DNA from 3 places in the Streptomyces sp. NBC_00425 genome. Region 2 is predicted to be linked to each of the others. Evidence: riboswitches for the same ligand, from Rfam matches in the RefSeq annotation. Region 2 holds a riboswitch; each other region holds the start of a gene.
What was found. Region 2 has a riboswitch for S-adenosylmethionine ahead of OHS82_RS01925 (putative leader peptide). Riboswitches for the same ligand answer to the same signal wherever they lie in the genome.
Positions count from the first base shown of each region.

Region 1: another riboswitch for S-adenosylmethionine. It lies ahead of thrC (threonine synthase); the one in region 2 lies ahead of OHS82_RS01925 (putative leader peptide).
Region 3: another riboswitch for S-adenosylmethionine. It lies ahead of OHS82_RS30895 (aminotransferase class V-fold PLP-dependent enzyme); the one in region 2 lies ahead of OHS82_RS01925 (putative leader peptide).

Region 1 covers NZ_CP107928.1:5,342,435-5,349,138, reverse strand. Annotated here, with positions in the region: gene groL (chaperonin GroEL) at 59-1,681, opposite strand; gene OHS82_RS23150 (cold-shock protein) at 2,059-2,265, opposite strand; gene OHS82_RS23145 (MoaD/ThiS family protein) at 2,717-2,992, opposite strand; gene thrC (threonine synthase) at 2,989-4,287, opposite strand; SAM riboswitch class I at 4,306-4,461, opposite strand; gene OHS82_RS23135 (glucosyl-3-phosphoglycerate synthase) at 4,627-5,571, shown strand; gene OHS82_RS23130 (alpha,alpha-trehalose-phosphate synthase (UDP-forming)) at 5,701-6,704, shown strand, end outside.
Region 2 covers NZ_CP107928.1:438,567-445,270, forward strand. Annotated here, with positions in the region: gene OHS82_RS01905 (LLM class flavin-dependent oxidoreductase) at 1-477, shown strand, start outside; gene OHS82_RS01910 (NtaA/DmoA family FMN-dependent monooxygenase) at 474-1,874, shown strand; gene OHS82_RS01915 (LLM class F420-dependent oxidoreductase) at 1,979-2,899, shown strand; gene OHS82_RS01920 (DUF1684 domain-containing protein) at 2,969-3,793, shown strand; SAM riboswitch class IV at 3,882-3,996, shown strand; gene OHS82_RS01925 (putative leader peptide) at 4,032-4,148, shown strand; gene OHS82_RS01930 (ABC transporter substrate-binding protein) at 4,450-6,069, shown strand; gene OHS82_RS01935 (ABC transporter permease) at 6,073-6,704, shown strand, end outside.
Region 3 covers NZ_CP107928.1:7,042,520-7,049,223, forward strand. Annotated here, with positions in the region: gene qcrB (cytochrome bc1 complex cytochrome b subunit) at 1-1,266, shown strand, start outside; gene trpD (anthranilate phosphoribosyltransferase) at 1,413-2,477, shown strand; SAM riboswitch class IV at 2,553-2,669, shown strand; gene OHS82_RS30895 (aminotransferase class V-fold PLP-dependent enzyme) at 2,850-4,214, shown strand; gene OHS82_RS30900 (Lrp/AsnC family transcriptional regulator) at 4,307-4,588, opposite strand; gene OHS82_RS30905 (rhomboid family intramembrane serine protease) at 4,585-5,370, opposite strand; gene OHS82_RS30910 (hypothetical protein) at 5,553-5,792, shown strand; gene OHS82_RS30915 (NYN domain-containing protein) at 5,862-6,704, shown strand, end outside.

The sequences.
Region 1 (6,704 bases), 4.9 Mb from region 2:
CCGTTTCCGGGAAGTACCGCCCTCGGTCCGAAGGACAGGCGATCAACCGTCAGGTCGATCAGAAGTCCATGTCACCGCCCGGCATGCCGCCGCCGGCGGGCGCGGCGGCCTTCTCCGGCTTGTCGGCGATGACGGCCTCGGTGGTGAGGAACAGCGCGGCGATGGAGGCGGCGTTCTGCAGAGCGGAGCGCGTCACCTTCGCCGGGTCGATGATGCCCTCGGCGATCATGTCGACGTACTCACCGGTCGCGGCGTTCAGACCGTGGCCGATGGGCAGGTTGCGGACCTTCTCCACGACGACGCCACCCTCGAGACCACCGTTGACGGCGATCTGCTTGAGCGGGGCCTCGAGCGCGATGCGCACGGCGTTGGCGCCGGTCGCCTCGTCACCCTCGAGCTCCAGCTTCTCGAAGACGGCGGAGGCCTGGATGAGCGCCACGCCACCACCGGCGACGATGCCCTCCTCGACGGCGGCCTTCGCGTTGCGGACGGCGTCCTCGATGCGGTGCTTGCGCTCCTTGAGCTCCACCTCGGTGGCGGCGCCGGCCTTGATGACCGCGACACCGCCGGCGAGCTTCGCCAGGCGCTCCTGCAGCTTCTCGCGGTCGTAGTCCGAGTCGCTGTTCTCGATCTCGGCGCGGATCTGGTTGACCCGGCCCGCGACCTGGTCCGAGTCGCCGGCACCGTCGACGATGGTCGTCTCGTCCTTGGTGATGACGACCTTGCGGGCCTTGCCGAGCAGGTCGAGGGTCGTGTTCTCGAGCTTGAGACCGACCTCCTCGGAGATGACCTCGCCACCGGTGAGGATGGCGATGTCGTTCAGCATCGCCTTGCGGCGGTCGCCGAAGCCCGGGGCCTTGACCGCGACGGACTTGAAGGTGCCGCGGATCTTGTTGACGACCAGGGTCGACAGGGCCTCGCCCTCGACGTCCTCGGCGATGATCAGCAGCGGCTTGCCGCCCTGCATGACCTTCTCGAGGAGCGGGAGCAGGTCCTTGACGTTGGCGATCTTGGAGTTCGCGATCAGGATGTACGGGTCGTCGAGGACGGCCTCCATACGCTCCATGTCGGTGGCGAAGTACGCCGAGATGTAGCCCTTGTCGAAGCGCATGCCCTCGGTGAGCTCGAGCTCCAGGCCGAAGGTCTGCGACTCCTCGACCGTGATGACGCCTTCCTTGCCGACCTTGTCCATCGCCTCGGCGATGAGCTCGCCGATCTGGGTGTCGGCGGCGGAGATGGAGGCCGTGGAGGCGATCTGCTCCTTGGTCTCGACATCCTTCGCCTGCTCGAGCAGGGCGCCGGAGACGGCCTCGACGGCCTTCTCGATGCCGCGCTTGAGAGCCATCGGGTTGGCGCCGGCGGCTACGTTGCGCAGGCCTTCCTTGACGAGGGCCTGGGCGAGGACGGTCGCGGTGGTCGTGCCGTCACCGGCGACGTCGTCCGTCTTCTTCGCGACTTCCTTGACCAGCTCGGCGCCGATCTTCTCGTACGGGTCCTCGAGCTCGATCTCCTTGGCGATGGAGACACCATCGTTGGTGATCGTGGGGGCGCCCCACTTCTTCTCGAGGACGACGTTGCGGCCCTTGGGGCCGAGCGTCACCTTGACGGCGTCCGCGAGCTGGTTCATGCCGCGCTCGAGGCCGCGCCGCGCCTCCTCGTCGAACGCGATGATCTTGGCCATGTGAAGTGGTCCCTCCAGGACTGGGGGTGATTCCTTCGGACCGCGCCCGCGCCCGCGACGGACGGCTCGCCGGCCGTGTGGTTCCTTGCCCCACCTGGCCTGCGGGCCTCACCGACCCGGTCCTTCGTTGTCACTCTCACCTTCAGAGTGCTAACGCCAATGATTAGCACTCGCCCATGCCGAGTGCAAGCGCCTCGGGACGATCCGCAGGTGAACAGGGGGCGCCCGGGCCCGCCGTCTCCGGCCGTCGGGGGTCGAGGAGGACCGCCCCGGGGCTCGGGCCCCTGCCCCCGGGCATGCCGAAGGGCTCGCGCCCCGGGAGGCGCGAGCCCTTCGAAGATGAAACAGAAGAACGACGCTGTCAGTCGGCGCGTGCTTCAGCCGGTCGCGAGACGGACCATGTCCGCCTGCGGCCCTTTCTGGCCCTGCGAGATCTCGAAATCGACCCGCTGACCCTCTTCCAGGGTGCGGTAGCCGTCCATCTGAATCGCGCTGTAGTGGACGAATACATCCGCACCACCGTCGACCGCGATGAAGCCGTACCCCTTCTCCGCGTTGAACCACTTGACGGTGCCCTGAGCCATGCCTAACTCCCCTATTACTGGCCCTTGCACAGATCCACACTTCGTGGATCCGGGTCAGACCTCACCCCCCAGTTGGTTGGGGGCGTGCGCCGGAACGCGTCGACCGCGGCTGAATGTATCTGCCCAACTGCCGTCTGCAACAGGTCACTCGGACGAGAATTCTGGACGTGCGAGATCCGGAATGTGGCGCAAATTCGCCAGAATTCAGGGCAAGTCGGGCCCCGCGAAAGCCACAAAAGCCACGAAAGCAGCGCGTACTTTGGCTGCTTCTTGTCGGGCACGGGCGGAAATAAAAGGCTCCGGAACCGGTGATCAGGACCGGGTTCCCCAACTGTACCGCGCTCAACCACTCTGAATTGCCCCCTCCGCTTCTATCGCGGAGAGGGCAATTCGATGAACTCTCGGTAATCGCTGTTACCGACGGTTACTACCGGCGGGTACTGACCAGCGGTCAGCCACCTGCGACGGCCGGAATGATCGAGATGCCGGCGCCGGCCGGAGTCGCCGTCTCGAGACCCTGCTCGAAACGGACGTCGTCGTCGTTCACGTACACGTTGACGAACCGGCGCAGCTTGCCCTGGTCGTCCAGGACGCGCGCGGCGATGCCGGTGTGGTTCTTCTCCAGGTCGGAGATGACCTCGCCGAGGGTCGCGCCCTCGGCCGAGACCTCGGCCCGGCCGCCGGTGTAGGTGCGCAGGATGGTCGGGATGCGAACAGTGACGCTCATGATGCGAGGCCAGCCTCTCGGAAAGAGTCCAGGTTCGGGCGGATGGTCGCGGTGAGTCCGGTGCCGGCCACCGCGTCCAGGGTCTTCAGGCCGTCGCCGGTGTTCAGGACGACGGTGGTCTTCGTCGGGTCCAGCAGACCGTTCTCGATCAACTTCTTCGTCACGCCCACGGTCACGCCGCCTGCCGTCTCCGCGAAGATGCCCTCGGTGCGCGCCAGCAGCTTGATCGCGTCGACGACCTGCTCGTCGTTCACGTCCTCCACCGCGCCGCCGGTCCGCCGCGCGATGTCGAGGACGTACGGGCCGTCCGCCGGGTTGCCGATGGCCAGCGACTTGGCGATGGTGTTCGGCTTCTGGGGGCGGACCACGTCGTGCCCGGCCTTGTAGGCGACGGACACCGGGGAGCAGCCCTCCGCCTGCGCGCCGAAGATCTTGTACGGCCTGTCCTCGACCAGCCCGAGCTTGATCAGCTCCTGCAGGCCCTTGTCGATCTTCGTGAGCTGGGAGCCGGACGCGATGGGCACCACCAGCTGGTCGGGCAGCTGCCAGCCGAGCTGCTCGCAGATCTCGTACGCCAGCGTCTTCGAGCCCTCGGCGTAGTACGGCCGCAGGTTGACGTTGACGAAGCCCCAGCCCTCGCCCGCCGGGTCGCCGATGAGCTCGGAGCAGAAGCGGTTGACGTCGTCGTAGTTGCCCTCGATGCCGACGAGCTCGCCGCCGTAGATCGCGGCCATGACGACCTTGCCCTGCTCCAGGTCGTGCGGGATGAACACGCACGAGCGGAACCCGGCGCGGGCCGCGGCGGCGCCCACGGCGCCGGCCAGGTTGCCGGTGGAGGAGCAGGAGAGCGTGGTGAAGCCGAACGCGCGGGCGGCCTCGATGGCCTGGGCGACGACCCGGTCCTTGAAGGAGTGGGTCGGGTTGCCGGAGTCGTCCTTGACGAAGAGCCTGCCGACGTCGACGCCCAGCTCGCGGGCGAGGTTGTCGGCCTGCACGAGCTTGGTCCAGCCGGGGTTGATGTTCGGCTTGTCGGCCACGTCCGCCGGGACCGGCAGCAGCGGCGCGTAGCGCCAGATGTTCGCGGGTCCCGCCTCGATGCGCCCCCGCAGCTTCTCCGTGTCGTAGGAGGAGAAGTCGTACGCGATCTCGAGCGGGCCGAAACACTCCTCGCACGCGAAGACCGGACCGAGGGGGACGCGGTGGCCGCACTCGCGGCAGCTCAACGCGGTGGCCGGACCGAGGTCGACAGCGGGGGTCGTGGAGTCCGTGGTGCTTGCAACAGTCTGCGCAGCCATGTGAGGCGAGGCCCTTTCTCCTCATCTTCCTCACGACGCACTTCGCCGTGAGACGGATTTGGCACCTTCCCGAGCCGGGAGCCTCGCTGAACGATCAACACTGATCTACGAGAACCGACTGGAGGGTTGCCGGGGCTTCATCGGGCCGTGTCCCTCTGCCCCTCTGGATGAGCGGTATTCGGTTGTTGATCTGTGTACGCCGACGACCCTGACATGCGATGGTCACCCGCGTTGTTCAAGACTGTAACCGAAGGCCAGGACAGTTGAGATAGTCGTCCGAACCGCGAGATGGATCACGCAGGACCGTACTCGCCGAGAGAACGCAGAGGAGCCGCCGACGTGCTGGAAGAAGTCGAGCGCTGGCTGAGCACCCGTTCCTGGTCCCTGACGGACCGCCCACTGCACCGGATTCTCGCCGCCAAACAGCGCACGGGCCAGTCGGTGAGCGTCGTGCTGCCCGCGCTCAACGAGGAGGAGACGGTCGGCGAGATCGTCGCCGTGATCCGCCACGACCTCATGCAGCAGGTCCCGCTCGTCGACGAGATCGTCGTCGTCGACTCCGGATCGACCGACCGCACGTCCGAGGTCGCCGCGGCGGCGGGCGCGCGTGTCGTCCACCGCGACGAGATACTCCCCCGCCTGCCCGCCGTGCCCGGCAAGGGCGAGGTGCTGTGGCGTTCGCTGCTGGTCACCCGCGGGGACGTGGTCTGCTTCATCGACGCCGACCTGCGGGAGTTCTCCTCCGACTTCGTCTCGGGGATCGTCGGCCCGCTGCTCACCGATCCGGGCGTGGACCTGGTCAAGGCCATGTACGACCGTCCGCTGGGCGCCGCGGCCGGTCAGGGCGGACGGGTCACCGAGCTGATGGCCCGCCCCCTGCTCAACATGCACTGGCCGCAGCTCGCCGGGTTCGTGCAGCCGCTCGGCGGCGAGTACGCGGCCCGCCGGAGCCTGCTGGAGCAGCTGCCCTTCCCCGTGGGGTACGGCGTGGAACTGGGCATGCTGGTCGACGCCCTGCACCTGGTGGGCCTCGACGCCCTCGCCCAGGTCGACGTCGGCGTGCGCAAGCACCGTCACCAGGACGGTCAGGCGCTGGGCCGGATGGCGGCGGCGATCTACCGCACCGCCCAGCTGCGGCTGGCCCGCGGCCATCTCGTCCGCCCCGCCCTCACCCAGTTCGAGCGCGGCCCGGACGGCTTCGAGCCGCACACCTACTCCGTCGACACGGAGGAACGCCCCCCGATGACGGACATCGCGGAGTACGCGCGACGCAGGGTGGCCTGAGCACGACGCACCCGGTCTCGTGCGCAGGGCGGCGGCAGCGGCGACACGGCCGGATACGGCCGGATACGACCCCTCCACGCAGCGCGACCGTACGTTTGAGCGTTTACAGAGCGGGCTAGGTTGAGGCGTATGGCTTCCACGCACGACACGTCTGCCGCCCGGGGTGCCGAGGTGCTGGTCGCGTCCAACCGCGGTCCGGTCTCCTACGAGGTACGCGAGGACGGCTCGCTGCACGCCAAACGCGGCGGCGGCGGACTGGTCTCCGGCCTGTCGGCCATCGGACCCGACGCGGGCGCCCTCTGGGTGTGCTCGGCGCTCTCCGACGGCGACCGCGAGGCGGTCCGGCGCGGGGTCGGCGAGGAGGGCGTGCGCATGCTGCCCGTCCCCGCCGACGTGCACGCCGACGCGTACAACGGCATCGCCAACTCGGTGCTCTGGTTCGTCCACCACCTGCTGTACCAGACCCCGCTGGAGCCGGTCTTCGACGCGGAGTTCCGCCGCCAGTGGGCCTCGTACGAGACGTACAACCGGGCCTTCGCCGAGGCGCTCGCGCAGGAGGCGGCGGACGGCGCGGCCGTGCTGGTCCAGGACTACCACCTGTGCCTCGTCCCCGGCATGCTCCGCGAACTCCGTCCCGACCTGCGGATCGGGCACTTCTCGCACACGCCCTGGGCGCCCACGGACTACTTCGCCCTGCTCCCGCGGGACATCCGTGAGCAGCTGCTGCGAGGCATGCTCGGAGCGGACCGGCTGGGCTTCCTCACCCGGCGCTGGGCGGACGCCTTCACCGCGTGCTGCGAGCAGTCCACCGGGGGCCTGGGCGGCACCGAGGTGGGCGTGCACGGGCTCGGCGCGGACGCAGACTTCCTGCGCGAGCGCTCGCACCGGCCGGACGTCGAGGAGCGCATGGCGTCCCTGCGCGAGGAGATCGGCGAGGGGCGCAAGGCGATCGTCCGCGTGGACCGCACCGAGCTGTCCAAGAACATCGTGCGCGGGCTCCTGGCCTACCGGCAGCTGCTCGACGACCACCCGCAGTGGCGCGAACGCGTCGTCCACGTGGCCTTCGCCTACCCCTCCCGCCAGGACCTCGCCGTCTACCGGGACTACATGGCCGAGGTGCAGCGCCTGACGGA
Region 2 (6,704 bases):
CTGGCCAGGCCCGGCCGGGTTCCCGCCGCACAGCTCGATGTCGCTCTCGTCGAAGGCCGCGACCTCGCGTCGGTCGCCGCTGCCACCGCTGCCGCCGGTACGCCGCGCGTCTTCGCGGAGGTCGAGGTGGCGCTGGACACGCCGGACGCGACCGGCGCGGAGCGGGTCGCCGACCTGGAACGGCACGCGCCGTGGACCGACCAGGGCAGACTGCGGCACATCGGACCGGCCGATCGACTGATCGCTCTCCTCCATGAGTTGAGCCGTCACGTCGACGGCGTACGGCTGCACCCGCTGGTGCTGGACGAGGACCTGTCCGTCCTCTCCCGCCTCGTGCTGCCGGCCCTGTCCGAGCGGCGCCTCGTCGCCCGCCCGCTTCCCGGTACGTCCCTGCGCTCGACCCTGGGTCTGGAGCGCCCCGCCAATCGCTTCGCAGCCGCAGCCGCTGCCGTGGCCGCCCAGGAGGACGCCCGATGACCCGCACCGATCCCCTCGACGTCCCCCGGCCACACGCCCAGCTGCACTTCGGGGTGTTTTTCCAAGGCGTCAACCACTGGACCGTCTGGTCCGCCCCCGACAGCGGCTCCCAGATCGACCCCGCCTCCTTCCGCAAGGTCGCCCAGACCGCCGAACGGGGCCTGTTCGACGCGTTCTTCCTCGGTGAGGGGCTGCGGCTGCGCGAGGTCGACGGCAGGATCCACGATCTCGACGTGGCCGGACGGCCGGACGCCCTCACCCAGCTCTCGGCACTGGCCGCGGTCACCCGCCGGATCGGCCTGGTCTCCACCTCCAACTCCACCTTCAACGAGCCCGCCGACCTCGCCCGCCGTCTCTCCGGCCTCGATCTGCTCTCCGAAGGGCGCGCAGGCTGGAACGTGGTGACCACGGACAACGCCTGGACCGGCGCGAACTTCCGCCGTGGCGGCTACCTCGACCACGCCGACCGCTACCGCCGCGCCGAGGAGTTCCTCACCGTGGCCCGCGCGTTGTGGGACGGCTGGGAGGACGGAGCAACCGCCGACTCCGCAGGTGCACGGCATTGGTCGGTGCCCGGTGCCCTGCACCGAGTACGGCACCGCGGACCGCAGTTCGACGTCGACCTCGCCCCCACCCTGCCGCGCAGCGCCCAGGGGCACCCCGTGATCTTCCAGGCCGGTGACTCCGGTGAGGGACGCGACTTCGCCGCCCGCAACGCCGACGTGATCTTCTCCGCGCACGGCAACGACTTCGACGACGCACTCGCCTTCGCCGAGGACATCCGCACCCGCCTGCGCGCCGTCGGCCGACCCGACGACGACCTGAGGATCCTGCCCGGCACCGAGATCATCATCGGCGCCACCGAGGAGGAGGCTCAGGAGAAGAAGCGCTGGATACGGTTCCAACAGGTCACTCCCGCAACGGCATTGGGGATCGCCGGGCTGCTGTGGGGCATCGACCTGTCCGACCGCGACGCCGACGGGCCACTGCCCGAGGAGGATCCGGTCGTCGCCGAGAACGACGGCTCCTTCGGGGCGCGGCGCATCGCCGACCCGCGCACGGTCGTGGCCGAATGGCGGGCGAAGGCGGAGACACACGGCTGGTCGCTGCGCGAGACCGTCATCGCACTCGGCCCGCAGCGCGGGCACGTCGGCACTCCGTCCGGCCTGGCCGACAAGTTCGCCCACTTCGTGCGGCACGGCGCGGTCGACGGCTTCAACGTCACGCCCTTCCTCGTCCCCGACGGCCTCGACGACATCGTCGACCTGCTCGTCCCGGAACTGCAGGAACGCGGCATCTACCGCACCGAGTACACCGGCACCACCCTGCGCGAGAACCTCGGCCTGCGCGGACCCCTCACGCACCGGACCGCGCGGGACCGGCGGCAGGCGGGCTGAACACCGGGATGCTTCTTCGACTCAGGACTGAGTACACATGAATGACAAGAACCTGTCACACACGGACCGGAATGCCGGTTCGCCCGACGCCGGTTGTGACTGACATGACTGTTGGAGTAGCGCTCAACGCGTCCGACGCGCCGAACCAGGTCGACGCCACCGTGCAACTGGCCCAGGAGGCCGCCGGCGCCGGCCTGCGGTCGGCCTGGTTCGGGCAGACCTTCGGTGCGGACTCACCCCAGCTCGCGGCGATCGTCGGGCGGGAAGTGCCCGGACTGCAGGTCGGCACCTCCGCGATCCCCGTCTTCGGCCGCCACCCGCTGCTGGTCTCCAGCCAGGCCCAGACCGCCCAGGCCGCGACCCACGGCCGGTACCACCTCGGTCTGGCCCTGGGCACGAAACTGCTGACGGAGGGCTTCGGCCTGCCCTTCGAACGCCCCATCGCCCGGCTGCGTGAATTCCTCACCGCCCTGCGGCAGTTGACCGAGACCGGCACGGCCGACTTCCACGGCGAGCTGCTCACCGCCACCACCCCGCTCTCGGCGCGCGTAACGGGTGCCGAGAGCGGCGTCCCCTTGCTGGTCGCCGCGATGGGGCCGCAGGCGCTGCGGGTCAGCGGTGAGCTGGCGGACGGGATCCTGCCCTACCTGGCGGGTCCGCGCGCCCTGGCGGAGCACATCGTGCCCGCCGTGACCGCCGCGGCCGAGGCCGCCGGCCGCCCCGCGCCCAGGATCGTGGCCCTGGTACCCGGCGTGGTCACCGACGACGTGGACGCGGTACGGGCGACGGCCACCGAGAACCTCGCGTTCTACGAACAGATCCCGTCCTACGCCCGGGTCATCGAGCTCTCCGGCGGCCGGCGGGCCGGCGACCTGGCCGTGATCGGGGACGAGAAGACCGTCGAGGCCGAGGTACGCCGTTACCGCGACGCCGGCGCCACCGAGGTCGTGTTCTCGGCCACCGAGATCGCGGGCGAAGCCCACCGCCGACGCACCTGGCGACTCCTAGGCGACCTGGCCCGCTGAGCACACCGGTAGAGCGGACGGCCCGACCGGCCCCCTGCACCCCTGCACCCCCGTGACGAAGGAGAACCCGTGACCACAGAGGCCACCGCGACCGACTTCCATGCCTTCACCGAGAGTTGGCTGGAGTGGTACCGCGCCCAGGAGGCCCGGCTCGCCGACCCGCACGGGTTCCTGGCGATCACCGGCCTGCACTGGCTCGACGACCGGCCCCAGCGTTTCCCGGACGCGCCCGGTGCGTGGCGCACCGGCCCCGACGGAGTCGTCGTAGACCTCGACGACGGCGAGGAACTGGTCGTCGACGGAAAGCCGGTGCGCGGTGAACACCGCTTCGGCGTCCTTCCCGAGCGTGGGGGCGCCGACGCCGTCTGGGGGGACGCCGTCATCGAGGTCGCCAAGCGCGGCGGCAACGACATCGTGCGCCCCCGACACCCGGACGCACCGCTGCGCACGGCCTTCACCGGAACGCCCGCCTACGCCCCCGACCCGCGCTGGGCGGTCACGGGCCGCTACATCCCCTTCGACACGCCACGACCGACCACCGTGGGCGCCGCCGTGGAAGGTCTTGAGCATGTGTACGACGCTCCGGGCAGGATCGAGTTCGAGCTGGACGGACGCCAGCTGTCCCTGACCGCGTTCCCCGGCCATGGTGCGGGCCGGCTGATGGTGCTGTTCACCGACGCGACCTCCGGAGTCACCACCTACGCCGCCAACCGGTCGCTCGCCCTGGAGCCACCCGCCACCGACGGCACGGTCGTCCTGGACTTCAACCGGGCCGCGAACCTGCCGTGCGCCTACACGGACCTGGCCACCTGCCCGCTGCCTCCGGCCGAGAACCGGCTGCCGGTGTCCGTCGAGGCCGGCCTGAAGATCCCCCGCGAGCGCGGCGGTTCCTGAGCTCGACAAGGTGCCGGTCCAACTGCCCCTGCAAGGCGTCGCTTTCCGGCATTGACCTACGACAAGAACCCTCCGTACGATCACGAACGGCATCGAGTGTCAGCGTCAAGCCCTGGCTCGCTGACCGGCAACCCTCCCGCGCGGTGGGGTGCTCCAGGTGAAAGCCCGGCGGGGATCACCGATGATCTCCGCAAGCGCGTGGCCCCGTGACCGGGGCCGGAACATGTGGAGGACCGACATGCGGCACGGTGGTGCCCCAAGCGCCCGCCTCGCGGGCGTCACCGTGTTCTCCCGGCTCTCGCGTCGGCGCCACATCGACCTCAAGCGCTCGGCCAGCTGTCTCTGTCGGGCCTGACGGGCCTTCCCGCCGCTGGTCGCGGCACGGCGCCGGCCGTCGTCGCACCCGCCTGCGCCTGATCTCCGTCTGTCTGTGAGCTCCGTCTGTCTGTGAGCTCCGTCTGTTCTTGAGCTCCGTCTGTTCTTGAGCTCCGTCTGTTCTTGAGCTCCGTCTGTTCTTGAGCTCCGTTTCCCCTGATCCCTGTCTGTCCAGCGCTCCCCCGGCACCGGCGGCGTCGCTCGGCCGGGGCCGCACGCCCACGTCCGGCCATGCCTCGTACGGCTTCCGTGCCGGGTGACACGAGTAGGAGAAGCCCTCCGTGAATGCACTTCCCGATGTCAGATCCGCCCGGTGGGCGGCGCTGGCCGCCCTTGTCACCACCAGTGTTCTGCTGACCGCCTGTGGCTCCGGTGGCGGCGATGCCGGCAGCGGCACCGGGCAGCCCGGGTCCGGCGGCACCCTGACCTTCGCGGTGGGCTCGGACGCCGGCTGCGTGGATCCGCAGCAGGTCGCCAGCAACGAGACCATCTATTCGGTGCGCCAGATCGTGGACTCCCTGACGGACCAGGACCCCAGGACCGGCAAGATCGTGCCGTGGTTGGCGAAGAGCTGGGACATCAGCTCCGACACCACGACATTCACCTTCCATCTACGCTCGGGCGTCACCTTCAGCGACGGGTCGAAGCTGACCGCTCAGGTGGTCAAGGACAACTTCGACGCGGTGCCGAAGCTCGGCGCTCTGGGGGCCCTGGCCGAGGGCTACCTGAGCGGCGTCAAGAGCACCACCGCGGTGGACCCGCTCACCGTCAAGGTGACCTTCGGCCAGCCCAACGCCCAGTTCCTGCAGGCGACTTCGACGCACTCGCTGGGCATCGAGTCGTCGGCGAGCGTCAAGAAGACCCCGCAGCAGAAGTGCAGTGACGGGGTGATCGGGTCGGGGCCCTTCGTACTGAAGCAGTACGTGCAGAACCAGTCGCTCACTCTCGCCAAGCGCGCCGGATACGCCTGGGGTTCCTCGCTGTGGACCAAGAAGGGCGAGGCGTACCTGGACAAGCTGGTCTTCAGGGTCGTACCGGAAGCGGGGGTGCGAGCCGGCAGTCTCCAGTCCGGCCAGGTCGACGCGACCAGCAGCGTCGGCAGGGCCAACGAGGCCGCGCTCAGGGGCGGTCAGGTCACCCTCCAGCGGCGGGCCAACCCCGGCGTCGTGTTCGGCCTCGCGTTCAACAACTCACGGCCGGTCCTCAAGGATGCCAAGGCGCGCCAGGCGATCCTGTTCGCCATCGACCGGCAGCAGATCGCCGACACCGTATTCCCCACCGGCACTCAGGCGGCGACCAGCGTGCTCGCGCACACCACGCCCGACTACACCGACCTCGCCTCGGACCTGTCCTTCGACGCGGCCAAGGCGAAGTCCCTGCTGGACTCGGCCGGTTGGAAGCCCGGCAGCGACGGCATCCGTGCGAAGGACGGCAAGAAGCTGAGCCTGACCATCGACTGGATCCCCAACGCGGCCACCAACCAGCCCGCACTGGAGCTGATCCAGCAGCAGCTCAAGGCCGTCGGCATACAGGTGACCCTCAAGCAGCTCCAGCTCACCCAGCTGGCGCCGACCCTCCAGTCGGGCGACTACGACGCGGCGTGGAGCAACATCACCCGTGCCGACCCGGACATCCTGCGCAGCTCCTTCTCCACCAAGCTGGCCAACTTCTACCGCGTGCCGGCGGGCAGTCTGGACACGGCACTCTCCGCGCAGGCGGCCACCGCGGACGCGGCCAAGCGTAAGCAACTGGTCGTTCAGGCACAGCAGTTGATCGTGCAGAACGCCTACAACGCGCCGGTGGTGGAGCTCCAGACCCAGCTGGGTGTGGCGAAGAAGGTGCACGACCTGAACTTCGACGCCTCCAGTCGGATCCAGCTGCACGACACCTGGATCGGCTGACCCATGCGCCGCTACGTCGTCAAACGCCTGGCGCAGGCGGTCGGAGTGCTGTGGGCGGCCTACACGGTCTCGTTCCTGGTGCTGGACTACCTGCCGGGTGACCCGGTCACGGCGATGGCCAGTGCCGGGATGGACTCGGGACAGGTCGATCCGAAGCGACTGGCCGCCCTGCGGCACGAGTACGGCTTCGACGAGCCGGTGCTGGTGCAGTACGCCGAGTACCTCGGCAGGGCGGTGCGCGGGGACTTCGGCGACTCGGTCGCCACCGGCCGACCGGTCACCTCGACGCTGGCCGACGCACTGCCACAGACCCTGCAGCTGACTGGGGCGGCACTGCTCCTCGCGGTGCTCCTCGGCGGCGGACTGGCAGTGGTGGCGACGTACACCTCCCAGCGATGGCTGCGGCAGCTCCTGCTGTCGCTGCCGCCACTGGGGGTGTCGGTGCCGACGTTCTGGGTGGGGCTGCTGCTCGTCGAGACGTTCTCCTTCCGGCTGCACTGGTTCCCGGCCTTCGGTAACGACGGCCTGAAGGGGTTGGTGCTCCCCGCCCTCACGCTGGCGGTCCCCACCGGCGCGCTGGTCGCCCAGGTGCTCGCCAAAAGCCTGCTCACCGCACTGGACCAGGCGTACGTGGA
Region 3 (6,704 bases), 6.6 Mb from region 2:
TTCCTCGCCGGCATGTTCGTGCACATGATGCGTGTGTTCTTCACGGGCGCGTTCCGCAAGCCGCGTGAGGTCAACTGGCTGTTCGGCTTCCTGCTGTTCGTCCTCGGCATGTTCACCGGTTTCACCGGTTACTCGCTCCCGGACGACCTGCTCTCCGGCACCGGTGTGCGCTTCACCCAGGGCGCGATCCTGTCGATGCCGGTCGTCGGCACGTACATCTCGTTCTTCCTCTTCGGCGGCGAGTTCCCCGGCCACGACTTCGTGGCGCGGTTCTACTCGATCCACATCCTGCTGCTGCCCGGCATCATGCTGGGCCTGATGGTGGGCCACCTGATCCTGGTCTTCTACCACAAGCACACGCAGTTCGCGGGCCCCGGAAAGAGCAACAAGAACGTCGTCGGCATGCCGCTGCTGCCCGTGTACATGGCCAAGGCCGGAGGCTTCTTCTTCCTGGTCTTCGGCGTCATCGCGGTCATCGCGGCGATCGCGCAGATCAACCCGATCTGGGCGATGGGCCCCTACCGTCCGGACCAGGTGTCGACCGGTGCCCAGCCCGACTGGTACATGGGCTTCGCCGAGGGCCTGATCCGCTTCATGCCGGGCTGGGAGATCAACCTCTGGGGTCACACGCTCGTCCTGGGCGTGTTCATCCCGCTGGTCCTGTTCGGCGTGGTCCTCGCGGCGCTGGCGCTCTACCCGTTCATCGAGTCCTGGATCACCGGCGACAAGCGCGAGCACCACATCCTGGACCGCCCGCGCAACGCGCCGACCCGTACGGCGCTCGGCGTCGCCTGGGTCACGATGTACATGATCACGCTGGTCGGCGGTGGCAACGACCTGTGGGCCACCCACTTCCACCTGTCGATCAACTCGATCACCTGGTTCGTCCGGATCTTCTTCTTCGTCGGACCGGTCCTCGCGTACATCCTCACCAAGCGGATCTGCCTCGGTCTGCAGCGCCGCGACAAGGACAAGGTGCTGCACGGCCGGGAGACCGGCACCATCAAGCGCCTGCCGCACGGTGAGTTCATCGAGATCCACGAGCCGCTCAGCCAGGAGCAGCTGCACACGCTCACGGCGCACGAGCAGTACGAGCCGGCCGCGATCGGCGCCACGGTCGACGACAACGGCGTCGAGCGCAAGGTGACGGGCAAGGAGAAGCTCCGCGCCAAGATCAGCGGAGCGTACTTCGGCGAGGACCAGCAGATCCCGAAGCCCACCGTCGAGGAGTACAAGGAGATCACGAGCGGCCACGGCCACCACTGATCGTCGAGGCGTCGCCACGCCACGGTGAAAGGGCCCCGTCCGGTTGTCGGACGGGGCCCTTTGCCGTGCCCGTCGGCTGGATAGGGTGGGCACACACGTCTTCCACGGCACCCACGGAAGATCCGTACGACACCCAGGAGCGGCTGATGAGCGCTGTGACCCCCGCTGGAGGCGACACCGCGGCGGGCCGTTCCTGGCCCGAGGTGCTGAACGGTCTGCTGTACGGCCGCGACCAAGGCGCGGACGCCACGTTCTGGGCGCTGGACCGGATCATGCGCGGCGAGGCCACCGACGCGCAGATCGCCGGGTTCGTGGTGGCGCTGCGGGCCAAGGGCGAGACCGTCGAGGAGATCAACGGGCTGGTCCGGGCGATGTACGAGCACGCCAACCTGATCGAGGTGCCGGGGCCGACCGTCGACATCGTCGGCACGGGCGGCGACGGCGCGAAGACGGTCAACATCTCCACGATGTCGGCGATCGTCGTGGCCGGTGCGGGCGCCACGGTCGTCAAGCACGGCAACCGGGCCGCGTCCTCCGCGTCCGGCGCCTCGGACGTGCTGGAGAAGCTCGGCGTCAACCTGGAGCTGACCCCGCGCCGGGTGGCCGAGGTGGCGCAGGAGGCCGGGATCACCTTCTGCTTCGCGATCAAGTTCCATCCGGCGCTGCGTCATGTCGGCGCGGCGCGCGGGCAGTTGGGCATCCGCACGGTGTTCAACATCCTCGGCCCGCTGACCAACCCCGCCAAGGTGCGGGCACAGGCCGTCGGCGTCGCCGATCCGCTCATGGCGCCGGTCGTCGCGGGCGTCTTCGCCGAACGCGGCAACTCGTCCCTGGTCTTCCGGGGCGACGACGGCCTCGACGAGCTGACCACGACGGCCACCTCCCGTGTGTGGGTGGTGCGCGACGGCAAGGTCACCGAGGAGACCTTCGACCCGCGGGACGTCGGTCTCGACCTCGTGCCGGTGGAGGCCCTGCGGGGCGGGGACCCCTCGTACAACGCCGAGGTCGCCCGCCGTCTGCTGGAGGGTGAGCGCGGCCCGGTGCGCGACGCCGTCGTGCTGAACTCGGCGGCCGCGCTCGTGGCGCTCGAACCGGGCGGCGGGACGCTGGCCGAGGAGATCCGGGCCGGCATGGCGCGGGCCGCGGAATCACTCGACTCCGGTGCGGCCAAGCGGGCGCTGGAGCGCTGGGTCGCGGCCAGCAACGCCTGACGGCCGTGAGACGCGGTCCCGCCATCCGGACACGGGTTGCGGGACCGTGATCGGCTCGCGTAGGTTCCTGTACCAGGTCATGAGTGACAGTCATGAGGCCCCGGCCGACTGTCCGGCAACCCTCCGTCCGTGGCGGGGTGCCCCGGGTGAAGACCAGGTCGTGGGCAACGAGGTCCACGGCAAGCGCGGATCCCTCGCACTCTTTCGAGTGAGAACGCCAGGGGTCCTGGGTCGTCCGAGGGAGTCTCCTGTGAGCCAGCGAATGCGATAGGGCGTAGAGCCCCGCCTCCGCACCCCCCTTTCACCTTCCTCCGTGCTCGAGCCATGTCCGCTCGCACGGCGGTTCCCCCTTTCCTCTCACGGGAGTTCGCCATGTCCGTCTCCACCGCTGCCGTCACCCGCCCCGTTTGTGCCCCGCTGGACGTTCTGGGCCGGGATGTCACCGTCCCGCTCGTCACCGGCGGCGAGGTCGCCTACGCGGCCCTCGACTACGCGGCCAGCGCCCCCGCCCTCCAGCGCGTCTGGGACGACGTCGCCGCCTACGCCCCGTACTACGGCAGCGTGCACCGCGGCGCCGGCTACCTCTCCCAGCTCTCCACGGACCTCTTCGAGAACGCCCGCAGGACCGTCGCCGAGTTCCTCGACTGCCGCCCCGACGACCAGCTGGTCTTCACCCGCTCGACGACGGACTCCCTGAACCTGCTGGCCCGCGCCCTGCCCGCCGACTGCCAGGTCTTCGTCTTCGAGACCGAGCACCACGCCTCGCTGCTGCCCTGGCAGGACGCCCGGGTCTCCTGCCTCGACGCCCCGCGCACCCCGGGCCAGGCCGTGGAGACCCTGGAGCGGGCCCTCGCCGCCCGGGACCCGCACGGCCCGGCGCTGGTCTGCGTCACCGGCGCCTCGAACGTCACCGGTGAGCTGTGGCCGGTGCGCGAGCTCGCGGCGGCGGCGCACGCCCACGGCGCCCGGATCGTCCTGGACGCCGCCCAGCTGGCCCCGCACCACCCGGTGTCGGTCCAGGACCTCGACGTCGACTGGATCGCGTTCTCCGGCCACAAGCTGTACGCCCCCTTCGGCTCCGGCGTGCTGGCCGGCCGCGCGGACTGGCTGGTCGCGGCGGACCCGTACCTCGCGGGCGGCGGCGCGAGCCGCAAGGTCACCCGGCGCGAGGACGGGGGAGTGGACGTGGAGTGGCACGAGAGCGCGGCCCGCCACGAGGCCGGCTCCCCGAACGTGATCGGCGCCTACTCCATCGCGTCGGCCTGCAAGGCCCTCACCGAGGCCGGCTTCGACGCCCTGGTCGCACGGGAGCGGCACCTGATCGAGAAGGTGCGCACCGGCCTCGCGGAGGTCCCGGAGGTCCGGGTCCTGTCCCTCTTCGGCGACGACGCCCCGCGCGTCGGCGTGATCTCCTTCGTCGTCGAGGGCTGGAACAGCTCCCACTTCGCCGCGGCCCTGTCCGCCGAGTACGGCATCGGCGTCCGCGACGGCCTCTTCTGCGCCCACCCCCTGGTCCGCACCCTCCTGGGCGGCGCCCCCGAGGCGCAGGGCGAGTGCGGCGCCCCCGACGCGGCTCCGGGCGAGAGGTCCCTCAACGCCATCCGGGTGAGCTTCGGCGCGGGCACCCCCGACGAGCACGTCGAACGCTTCGTGACCGCGGTCCGCGAGCTGGTGACCGACGGCGCGAAGTGGCGGTACCGCACGGAGGACGGCCGCTGCGTCCCGGCGGTGGACTGACCCCGCCGACCACGCGGCGCCCCTGCGTCCCGGTGGGGAAACCCCCTCAGGGGCGCGGGGAGCTGCGCGGCCGGGCGCCCGACCCGCGGAGTCTACGAGTCCAGGCCGATGGCGAACGCCGCCTCGAGGTCGTGCTGCGAGTACGTGCGGAACGCGACGTGGGTGTCCGTCCCCTCGACCCCGGGGATCTTGCTGATGCTGCCCGGGATGACCTCGGCGAGGTCCTCGTGCTGCTTCACCCGGACCATCGCGATGAGGTCGTAGGTCCCCGTCACGGAGAAGACCTCGCTCACGGACTCCAGCGAGGCGATCCGCTCGGCGATCTCGGGGATCCGGTCCACGCTGGTCTTGATGAGGACGATCGCGGTGATCACGGCTGGTTCTCTCCCTCGGAGGCCGGAGCTGGGGCGGCCCTCACTCTAGCCGCCCGCCTGTCGCCGGCCGCCGCCCTTCCCGGGCGGCCCGGCGGACCCTTCCCGATCCCGAAACGCGCCCACGCGTAGAGGAGCCCCAGGCCGAAGCCCACCAGGTGCGCCAGATAGGCCACCCCCGGGCCCCTGGGCGCCTGTCCCGCCGCCATCCACTGCACGGCCGCCCAGAAGGGCAGCACGACCCACGCCGGGAAGCGCAGCGGCAGGAAGAACAGGAACGGAAGGAGGCTGGTGACCCGCGCCCGGGGGAACAGGTACAGAAACGCGCCGAGCACCGCGGAGATCGCCCCGGAGGCGCCGACCAGGGACTGCGACGACCCGGCGTCGGCGGCGGCGTAGCCCAGCAGGGCCAGATAGCCGCAGCCGACGGTGAAGAGCGCGAACTCGACGCGGCCCATCCGGTCCTCGGTCATCGCCCCGAAGACGTAGAGGAAGAGCATGTTGCCCAGCAGGTGCACCCAGCTGCCGTGGACGAAGAGCGCGGTCGCGGGGGTGAGGACGGCCCGGGGCGCGCCCTCGAAGAGCTCGGCGGGCACCACGCCCCAGCGCCGGAAATAGGCCCGCTGGGCGGCCACCAGCTCGTCGCCGGCCCCGTACGCCGGATCGAGGCCCGAGGCGGGGCTGACCAGGAAGATCAGGCAGCACAGGGCGATCAGTCCGTAGGTCACCGGCGCCGAGGGGTTCCTGACCGCTCTGCCGACCGTCCCGTTCCAGTTGCTGATCATGGGTACAGAGCATGACGTAACGGGACGCACCTGCCCGGAGCGCCTCGCCGCCGCACGGTCGCCGTGGACGGACGGGCGGCGGGTACCCGCCAGGCCGTAGGGTTACGAGCCACACGCACGGGGGAGCCTTGGGCCCGACCCGGCACAGCGAGCACGACACCAGAAGGAAGTGGAAAGTCACGATGACGGTTCCCCTGCCGACCGCCGCCACGCGGTGGCGCTGCACTCTCTGCGGCAACCTCACGCGGTTCGACGTGACGCGCTCGTCGAAGGTCGTCGAGTACGTGCACCTGGACCTCGCGGGCGAGCCGAAGGTCGAGGAGCGCGAGGTGGTCAGTGAGACCATCGAGTCGGTGCGGTGTCGCTGGTGCAATGCCGTGGACCAGGTGGAACTCGTGGATCGGCCGGGCGCCGGTTCCTGACGACGGGGTCCCCCCGCTCGAGTGAAGTCGAGAGCGGGGGAGGGCCCGCACAGTATTGGGGTGTGACGGATGGTGGAGAGCGCAGGCGGGGGGCCGGGCGACGGCGCCGCCGAGATGCTCGACCGTCCGCTGCCGGACGGCGTGCGGCGCAGGGTCGTCACGATCGTCTCCGACGGCTTCGGCGGACTGACCGTCGGCGAACTGCCCGCCCAGTTGCGCCAGTACGCCCGTTTCGCGCCCAACCGGCGCGCCAAGTTCGCGGGCAACGCGATGGCGGCCGCGCTGGAGACCGATCCGCTGTTCAGACAGCGCATCGCCGAGAAGTTCAGAGAGGCCCAGCCGGAACTGTCCGGCGCTCTCGACTCCGGCTCGCCCACCCCGGCCGCGGACCCGCTCGACGTGGCGGCCGCGGCCTATGTTCTGCGGCCCGTCGGCTGGGTGAAGCTGGTGACGTCGGCCGGCGAGGAGGCCCTGCGGGCCGACGCCGAGCGGGCCGACGAGGAGAGCCGCGCCGAACTGGAGCGGCTGCGCGAGGAGCTCGAGCAGGCACGGGAGCAGACCCGGTCGGACACCGAGCGGCTGCGCGCCGAGCTGGACGCGGCGAAGAAGGAGACGGAGTCGCTGCACCGCAAGCTGCGGTCGGCCCTCAGTGACGTCAAGCGCGGCGAGGCGGCCCTGCGCAAGGTGCAGGGCGAGATGGAGGCCGGGCGCGCCGAGGGGCACGCCCAGGTGTCCGCCGCGGAGAGCGAGTCACGGCGGCTGAAGGCGCGCCTGGGGGAGGCCGAGGCCGCTCTGGAAGCCGCCCGGCGCGCCGCCCGTGAGGGGCGCAGCGTCGAGGACATGCGGGTGCGGCTGCTGCTGGACACGGTGCTCGACGCGGCCCAGGGGCTGCGGCGCGAACTGGCGCTGCCG